2 regions of the Bacteroides sp. AF39-11AC genome follow, and region 1 is predicted to be linked to the other one. Evidence: riboswitches for the same ligand, from Rfam matches in the RefSeq annotation. Region 1 holds a riboswitch; the other holds the start of a gene.
What was found. Region 1 has a riboswitch for thiamine pyrophosphate ahead of DW036_RS08950 (thiamine phosphate synthase). Riboswitches for the same ligand answer to the same signal wherever they lie in the genome.
Positions count from the first base shown of each region.

Region 2: linked by a shared signal. The riboswitch ahead of DW036_RS16980 (TonB-dependent receptor) and the one ahead of DW036_RS08950 (thiamine phosphate synthase) in region 1 are both predicted to bind thiamine pyrophosphate.

Region 1 is NZ_QROH01000004.1:80,464-85,243, forward strand. Features, by position in the region: gene thiC (phosphomethylpyrimidine synthase ThiC) at 1-1,027, opposite strand, end outside; gene DW036_RS08950 (thiamine phosphate synthase) at 1,045-1,665, opposite strand; TPP riboswitch at 1,728-1,821, opposite strand; gene DW036_RS08955 (hypothetical protein) at 1,876-2,727, opposite strand; gene DW036_RS08960 (porin) at 3,189-4,244, opposite strand; gene DW036_RS08965 (metallophosphoesterase) at 4,497-4,780, shown strand, end outside.
Region 2 is NZ_QROH01000007.1:317,149-321,928, reverse strand. Features, by position in the region: gene pnuC (nicotinamide riboside transporter PnuC) at 1-492, opposite strand, end outside; gene DW036_RS16980 (TonB-dependent receptor) at 496-2,790, opposite strand; TPP riboswitch at 2,825-2,921, opposite strand; gene DW036_RS16975 (mechanosensitive ion channel family protein) at 3,064-3,936, shown strand; gene DW036_RS16970 (hypothetical protein) at 4,041-4,289, opposite strand; gene DW036_RS16965 (carboxypeptidase-like regulatory domain-containing protein) at 4,473-4,780, opposite strand, start outside.

The sequences.
Region 1 (4,780 bases):
CATCAAAATGCTCATACAGGAAACTTTCCTTCTGATGTACCTTGCACCATTGTGAAATGATACTGCCACCACGACTCACCATTCCGCAAAGGCGTTCGTTAGCATAATGGATATTCTTCAGGCGTATGCCGCAATGAATTGTAAAATAATCCACTCCTTGTTCACACTGCTCGATCAGCGTATCCCGGAATAACTCCCAGGTAAGGTTTTCCGCTTTTCCGCGTACTTTTTCCATAGCCTGATACATAGGGACTGTACCTACCGGAACGGGGCAATTACGGATGATCCATTCGCGGGTTTCGTGGATGTTTTCTCCTGTAGATAAATCCATCAATGTGTCTCCACCCCATTTGCAACTCCAAACGGCTTTTTCCACTTCTTCTTCAATAGTAGAGGAAGTAGCCGAATTTCCAATATTGGTATTGATCTTTACAAGAAACTTTGAACCGATGATCATAGGTTCTGCCTCAGGATGGTTGATATTGGCAGGCAATGCGGCACGTCCTGCTGCAATCTCTTCCCTTACAAACTCTGGTGTGATGTAAGTATCTATACCCAGTTCTTTGCAGTTCATGTTTTCACGGATGGCTACATATTCCATTTCCGGGGTAACGATACCCTGTTTGGCATAATACATTTGGGTAATCTCTTTTCCTTCCTTTGCACGATAGGGCAAGGTGATATGGTCAAAACGTAAGGGATCGAGACTTTTGTCCGCCAGACGCATCTTTCCATATTCGGAACTGATTTCCGGTAGTCGTTCAACTTCCCGTTCCTGTATCCACGGTTCGCGGAGGCGTGGCAGGCCTTTCTTTAAATCTACTTTCAGGTTTGGATCACTGTATGCACCACTTGTGTCATAGATGTAGACAGGTGCATTCTCCGTCATGACTTTTTTCCCGTTTTCCACTACTACGGTAGGGGTGAGGTTTACTTTTCGCATCCCCACCTTCAGGTAAGGATGGAGTTGCCCTTGCATATAGACTTTCTCGGATTCGGGATAAGTAATTCTTGTTTTATCTTCCATGGTTCACTAATTGATTGCTATTGGGTCAGTCGTATAATTGTCTCCATTTCATGTACAGGATTCTCTGCTTTCAGAATACCGCCGCTTAGCGCTATCCCGCTCAGTCCTAATGCTTTCAGGGATGGAATGTCTTCGCGTGTGATTCCACCGATGGCAATAATCGGAATGGATATGCCTTCCTTCTGCATTTGTGCAAGTATGGAACGGTAGCCGTCCAGTCCCAGGATAGGTGATAACTTTTGCTTGGTAGTTGTGAAACGGAAAGGGCCGCAACCTATGTAGTCGGCACCATCGGTAACATGTTGCCTGATGTCCGCAAATGTGTTGGCGGTTCCACCGATAATAAACCCTTTGCCCAGCATTTTCCTTGCTTCTTCTATCGGCATATCCAGTTTTCCTAAGTGGACACCGTCCGCACCAATTTCTTTCACCAGATCTACATGATCATCAATGATGAAAGTAGCTCCGTATTGGCGGCAGAGTTCCTGTACGTGCATGGCTGTGGTCTTCAGTTCTTCTTCGGAAGCATTTTTCATCCGAAGTTGAACCCAGTGGCAGCCTCCTTCGAGGGCTATACGTGCGGAGTCCGGATAAGAAATGGATGCCGTAAAATGCGTAATGAATTGTACGTCAAACATTCAAATTCTGAATTTAGAAATTATACTTGCAGAAAGGGGCAGTAGTATAAACGAATAGTAAGAAGATAAGAAGAAAAATTCCCTTCGACGGTACTAACCGTATCAGGTTCATTGGGTATAATCTCAGCTATATTTATAGCACCCCCTTTTCTGCCGACAAAGTAAGGACGAATGTTTTTAACCGGAAAGAGACCGGCTTATCTTTTATGATTATTTAAACTTAACATAATTCAGTCGTGTATATTGCTTGTTTCCCGAAGTAAAGGTGCATGAGATACGTGCTGAAGCGATAAATACCGTTTCACCAGGTTGGAAAGCGTGCTCTGTACCGGGCACTTGGCACGATTCCCGGCTTGCAGTGCGGGAACTTACCCGGAAAGTAATCAGATTGCCGATAGGGTCTTCCAGTGTAAGTATCTGCCGGACATGGAAATAGGGAGTTGTTCCTTTGACCATTGTTTTGTAAGGATCGTCTTCCAACCGTACACGTAGTACTTTCAGCGTTAGGTTCTCTACTTTATCTCCCTCCTTACCCAGAAAGCGGCTGGTAGAATATTTCTGCCTTGCCTGTCGTTTTTGAATATCCAGATGAACGGAATGGTATATCTGTGCTATTTGTACGAAACGTTCCTGTTTAGGAATACGGGGAGTGAATTTATAGGCAATCCAACTAACATAACTCGGGTCGATGCGGAAGATTTCGTGCAGGAAATGTCCGTGATATTTCCCGAAAGCAATAATATCGTCTCCCTTACTTTGCATACGTTTAGCATTATACTCCACCAATAGCATGCAGCGGGGAGAGTAATAACATAGACTGCTTGCTGCCCGCAGGCTTTCATGAATATCTGTAGAAAGGTCTTGAATGTAAAAAATAGACTGGCGTTCGGGTAGTGGAGAATAAATCCATAATGAATAACGGGGGTAATCGGGACGGGGCAGTGCTACCAGATAAGCACCTACATCTTTGTAAGATGTTCTTCCCCGGTTGTATTCGTTTAATTTCTGATACAACAGTTCTTGTTCTGCTTCGGGTATTCCCGGAATAATCGGATTTGCCATAAGCATTGAGTTATTTACTCAAATATAAGATTTTTCAGGCAAATAATCAAACTTTGTATGGAAAGTTTTAGAAAGAGATAATCTATATTTTATAAAATAACTGAAATTATATTATTCGATAACTTTGAATGATACTACTTATAATCTCTTATTCTTACAATCCACTTTTCCTGTGTGGTGCATTCACTTTATATCTGCTCCATATCCGAACCGTATCAAGACCGTACTTGCTCCGTACATTCTCCACTCAGAGGTACCTTTATACGGAGAAAACACGGAGATGGTACGGAGCAAGTATGGCTAAGGTATGCTCTGGATGGGTTTTTGAAGACTGCCGAGTCAATATTTACAGCTTTGTACTGCTCTGCAACGTGTAGGGTATATATCTGAAGAAGAGTAATCAAAATAAACATTGCTTAGGCGAGTGTAAATTAGAGGAGTATATCTTCCCAATAAAGGTGTCAGAATCTGACCATTAGTTCCAGCACTATTTTGTCTTGTTCGGACTCTTTGGCAATACTGTTTTTAGCATAGAAATATTTCTCAAAGTTCAGTCGAAGGTCCGTGCGGAATGCTTTACTGAGGCTAAATGTGATACCACCAGTCACGCGATGACGTTTGTAGTCAGTGGTGACTAAAGCTCCGGTTTCTTCATCGATGGCTTTGCCATCACTTTGGCTGGTCATCATGTCATAACGTGCCAGGAAAGACATTTTATTGAATACTTTTCGCAAAGGTAGGTCGTAGTTGATGAAACTATTTACAGCATGTACATTGTCGTAGGCATTGTCTGCATAGGTTTTATACAAGTATTCCCCTTCAATGTGGAAGCGTCCGAATTCATAGAAAGCACCGATGTCATACGAATTTATCCGTACGTCCTGTGGCTGTATGCTCTGTATGCTTAAAGCGAGGTTTAGCTTCTTGGCAAAGAGGAACTGTGCTTTGGCAGAATAATTCACCTCTTTGTGCCACTCTTTTTGATTGGTCAGCCCCGAACCATTGTAGAGTCCACCTTCTAACGTGACAGGTACTTCGGTTCCTAATTTATAGCCCAATGTAACACCAACGTCACGTACATTACCAACTTGTTTCGCAATAAATGAACGGTTGGCAAAATATTGCTGGTGCGGAGAACGGTGGGCATCGATAGTGAACGGTACGCGCATTTGTCCGGCAGTGACGGTCAGGTCCTTTATTGGGAAAAGGCGTGCATAGGCATCCAGCATTTTTATTTGCCCTTCATCAGATAGGTCGATTTCAGCTTTATAAGCTACGATAGGCAGCACGTTGCCGGTGATGCTGATGCGTGCATTACGCACTTCAAAACGGCTGGCAGCCATTTCTGTTTGGTACTCAAACTTGGTACGGATGGTCCCGTGTATTTCCGGTAGATAATCCTTTGTTTCCAATTCTTCCTTGTCTACCTTCTTTCCGTCTTCGTTACGGTAAGGGTTTTGAGATATTGCGGCCAGTGGCAGCAGAGCGATGAGCAGCATGGATGCGCTTTTTTTCATAATAAGTTGTAGTCGATTAATTTATGGCGGCAAAGGTCGGACATACGTATGATGTTTTTGTGTCATAAATATTGCATTTTTGTTACACGTCTATCTATGAGAGGGAGACTCGTTTATGATTCAAAATCTATGTGGACAATATTAATTGTTTTTTCGGACGATTTAAATCAATCTGTTAGGATGAAAAACTGTAAATTTGGGACGTTGAAACTATTTGAGAACTTTGTTTATAACTATAAATAGCTTGTTATTATGAAAACATTCATCACATTATTTGTATATCTGGCTTTCCTCTGTGGCAATGTATTGGCCCAAGATACTCCTCTTATTCTCAAATTCGGGTTGTTTGCTGATGCGCAGTATGCAGATTGTCCTTCGGAAAATACGCGGTTCTATAGGGAGACACTACGAAAAATGGACACTTGTGTCAGTTACTTCAATCGGCAGAATGTGGAGTTTACAATTAATTTGGGGGATATTGTTGATAGAAAAAACAGCGACTTAAAAACAATCATGTCTTGTCTCTCTCGTCTGGA
Region 2 (4,780 bases), on a different contig from region 1:
GAGCCCTGCACTGACAATGTCCACCACAATCCATGCCCACCATTGTTCTACATATTTACGTGCCAGCATCCACATGCCTACGATACTGAGGGCAGTGGTGAAAGAATCAAGCCAGGGTACATTACTGTTGGTGAAACGAATGAGTATCCAGGCAATGCCGACAAAAGTGACGGCGAATACAATGCCGAGGGGCAGGTAATATTTTATCGGCATACGGGTAATGGGAAGTTCCTGCTGTCCTTCTTTGATACGTAGATGGAGTTTTCGTTTTACAAAACTGCCGTATTTCCACATCATCCAACCGTAGATGGCTGCCCCCAGATAATAGATATTTATTCCGAAATCAGCATACAGTCCGGCATCGTAATAGACGAAAATGTAGATAGCAGGCATGATGATGCCCGCTATCCAAAGATAGATATTCGCCCGGTATTCTAACCAGAGGTAGACAAGACCGACGATGGTTCCTATAATTTCAAGAGTTTGTTCCATATCTTAAAAACTCAGCGTAATATGTGCCAGCGCATTGATACCTGCATTAGGATAGTAGGCTGCGTAATTGGAAGTATAGAGCAGTTTACTGTCTTTGTCCTTTATCTGATTCTTTCCATGGCCTTCGTATACAGCACTTCCCGATGCATAACCATTGCTTTCGTATGTTTCGTCAAACAGATTATAAACTGTCACACCTACATTAACAGATTTCAATCCTTTCAGTTTGAAAGTATATCCGAGATTCAGGTTGCTCACACAATAAGCATCCAGTGTACAGTCCTCTTGATGAGCATTGTTTAAATATTGCTTGCTGACATATTGCGTTTGCAAAGATGCATTAAAACCTTTATAATCCAAAGAGATGAGACTATTTGCCATAAAGTCCGGTGAAAAGGAGATGGGAGTAGTGCCGATATATCGGGTTGTCTGAGAGATGCCCCAGCTTTCGCTGTACATATCTTTCCAGTCCTCATTCACATCACTTAGATATTCCGTATAATTCTTGATGCGGTTACGGCTCCATGTTGCGTTTACATCCCAGCGCAGCCAGTTTGTGATGCGTGCACCTGCCATCAGTTCAATCCCCATACGATAACTGTCCTTCACGTTCTCTGCTACGGCTTCACCAATTTCATTCAATTGCCCGTTCAGTACCAATTGATTTTTATAATCCATGTAGTACAGGTTGACGCCTGCATTGAACCAACCTTTACGGAACGTATATCCCACTTCGTAATCGAACATCCGCTCAGATTTGGGCTGTGCGGCAAATAAGTTATCAGTATAGTTATTGCGTGTCGGTTCCTTATTTGCCACACTGAAAGAGGCATAAAGATTATTATTATTGTTTATCTTCCAGAATATGCCGGCTTTAGGGTTGAAGAAGCTGAAATCTTCGTCAATATTCAGCGGTTGCAGATGTGCCGGATCAGCTGTCCAGTCCCATTTGTCATTATTGCCGTTTATCTTATAGCGCAGATAACGATATTGCATATCGGCATAGAAGTTAACTCCATCCAGTATTTCATAATTTATCTTAGCGTAGATGTTGCCATCCGTTTTCCGTCCGATGTTACGATAATATTCATGGTCAGGATTCAGTTCACCCAAATAATTCTTCACCCATACCACCTTGCCGTTATGGGTGTTTTTGTAATAATTCAGGCCACCGCCGATGGATGCATCCAATTTGTCTCCTTTATAATCGAAAGAGAATACTCCACCACCGAAACGGCTGTCTACCAGTTTACGGCGTACAAGGTCTGATTTCTCTATGGTAGTACCGTTTGTTTCAAAGGTTACCAAGCCATATTCTATCAGTGTACGCTTATTCTTATATTCCTCATAATAACCGTAGCCGTCTGTATAGTGTAGCGCTATGTTCAATTTCCACGAAGTAGACAATATCTGATTCAATAACAATTGATAATGCGTCTGGCGATAATAATCTATCTGGTTATCATAAAATCCGATTACGTTTCCATTATCATCTTCTATGGCGCCATTGGGATTATATTTGCGGTCGTTTTCCAGTGTTTCCTTATCCAGACCATCCCAGGCATGATAGGTTTCTTCTTTTCCCCCAAAGGTGATGAATTTTATAGTAGTCTTGTCTCCATAATATCCTCCTTGTACAAAGTAAGACTTCAGGTCGGCACTGGCGCGGTCACGGTAGCCGTCACTGTGGATATTAGATAAACGTGCATCGAATCCCCAGCGTCCATTAATGAGCCCCGTACCTACTTTTACGGTTTCTTTATGTGTATTGAATGAGCCGTAAGAGCCGGAGAACTCCGCATACGGTGTGGGCAAAATGCCTTGTGTTTTCATATTGATACTGGCACCGAACGCTCCGGCACCATTAGTGGAAGTTCCCGCTCCCCGTTGAATCTGCAAGTCCTGAAGTGAAGAGGCGAGATCGGGAGTATTTACCCAAAAGATAGAATGACTTTCCGCATCGTTCATGGGTATACCATTAGTGGTTACGTTGATGCGTGTAGCATCTGTTCCGCGTACTCGGATGCTTGTGTAACCGATACCTGCACCTGCATCGCTTGTTGTCAGTACTGACGGAGTAAATGACAACAGATAGGGGATATCTTGCCCGAAATTCTGCTTTTTAAGTTGTTCTTTACTGACATTGGTAAACGCCACAGGTGTGGTTCCCGTGGCACGGGTAGAGATAATTTCTACTTCCTGCAGGCTTATCACCCGCAAGCTGTCTTTTTCATGCGTCTGCGCACAGACACCCAGCGTTGCCATCAACAGGCAGGCCGCCATTGCATGTTTTCTCATTACAATTTTAACTATTAAAGATTAATACAGAAAAGGGGAACTTTTCTTCTTTTCCCTCCGCCGGCACTACCCGGATCAGGTCAATGGGTATGATCTCAGCCCGTCATATTAGGGCACCCCTTAGTTGAAATCGGGGGTAAAATTAAGCGTTTTCGCTGAAACACGCAAATCGAGTGAACGATAATCGGAAATATTTGTTACTTTTGTAAACCGGTGGGTGTTTCTCAATCCCGTTGGGAAAGTATAATTATTAACTTCAAACGAACAAATATTATGTTATTATTTTTACAAGCAGCGGCTCCTGCAACTGAAACTGTTGTGGAAGACGGTTTTAGTAAATTGCAGGTATTTCTCCAACAGTTGATAGACTGGGGAGTAAATGCGGGTGGCCATATCATTGGTGCTGTATTGATCTTTATTATAGGACGTTTCCTGATTTCTTTCCTTAATAAAATGTTGGCCCGCTTATTGGCTAAGCGACATGTGGATGCCAGTATCCAGAGTTTTGTAAAGAGTCTGGTGAACATTTTGCTGACTATCTTATTGATTATTGCCGTTATCGGTAAGTTGGGAGTGGAAACGACTTCATTTGCTGCCTTGCTGGCATCCGCCGGTGTGGCTATCGGTATGGCATTGTCCGGTAACTTGCAGAACTTTGCAGGTGGTCTGATTGTATTGCTGCTCCGCCCTTATAAAGTAGGTGACTTGATTGAAAGCCAAGGCATCACGGGTACGGTTCGTGAGATTCAGATTTTCCATACGATCCTGACTACCGGTGATAATAAGATTATTTATATCCCGAATGGTGCGTTGAGTAGTGGTACTGTGACTAACTACAGTCGTGAAGCTACCCGTCGTGTAGAATGGATAATCGGTGTGGAGTATGGCGAAAACTTTGATAAGGTGGAAGAAACGACCCGTCGTATCATTGCCGAAGATAAGCGGATTCTCAGTGATCCGGCTCCTTTTGTTGCCCTTCATGCACTGGATGCCAGTAGCGTGAATGTGATTATCCGTGCCTGGGTAAAAAGCGAGGATTATTGGGGAGTTTATTTCGATATGAACAAGACCATCTACTCTGTATTCAATAAGGAGGGTATTGGTTTCCCTTTCCCACAGCTGACGGTACATCAGGCAAAGGATTGATAGTAGTCTGGAATTGATTACCGTAAATGAATAAAGGGCATAACAAATTGTTGTTATGCCCTTTATTCATTATAGTTAATACTCGTGATATTTTTTATTGTAAATCACATTTCATATACTCCGAGTTCTTCCTCTATGGCTTCGCATTCATCTTTCTCTATATGTAGTAAGCGATTGATTTCCCTTCGCTTTTCGATATCAGTGAAATAACTTTCTACTACGGTATACAGGTCGAACCCTTTGGTGGAACCTGCTGCCATGTCTAATGACTCTACCATTTTCTCTACTTCCCTGTGAATGCGTTCCTTGTTGATGAAATGCAACTCATTACTATGAATCAGATACTTTTCCATGATCGTTGGTATTTAAAGTTCTATTGATATAACGTCTGTCGTGAACGGTTAGTTCATACAAAGGATGATAATTCATTCCGGTACCGGGGAATTTCCTGATACATCTTCTTTGCTTTTATCAGGATTTCAATAGAATATTTTCGCTATAAAACGATGTAAGCAATAAGTGTTCTCTTTCATAAACTAAAAGTAAATTTTATAACTGATATTCGGAATCATACCCGATCCGTCTTCTTTCTCTATCTTATGGGTCTTTTCGTTGTACTGGTAAAAGTGCATACCTGTGCGCATACCTACATTTAGCATTTTAATGGAAAACTCATGAGATATTTTCCTTTTGTTGATTCTATAACTGAAAGAAATATCACCATTGAGAGAAGGATCAAATTTCTTGCTGTAAGCTCTGGTTTCATCAAATTTGATATCATGTTCTATCAGGCTTTTCTCTTCGTCTACAGGAGTGTAGCGGTCGCCACCTTGGAAGAAGATAC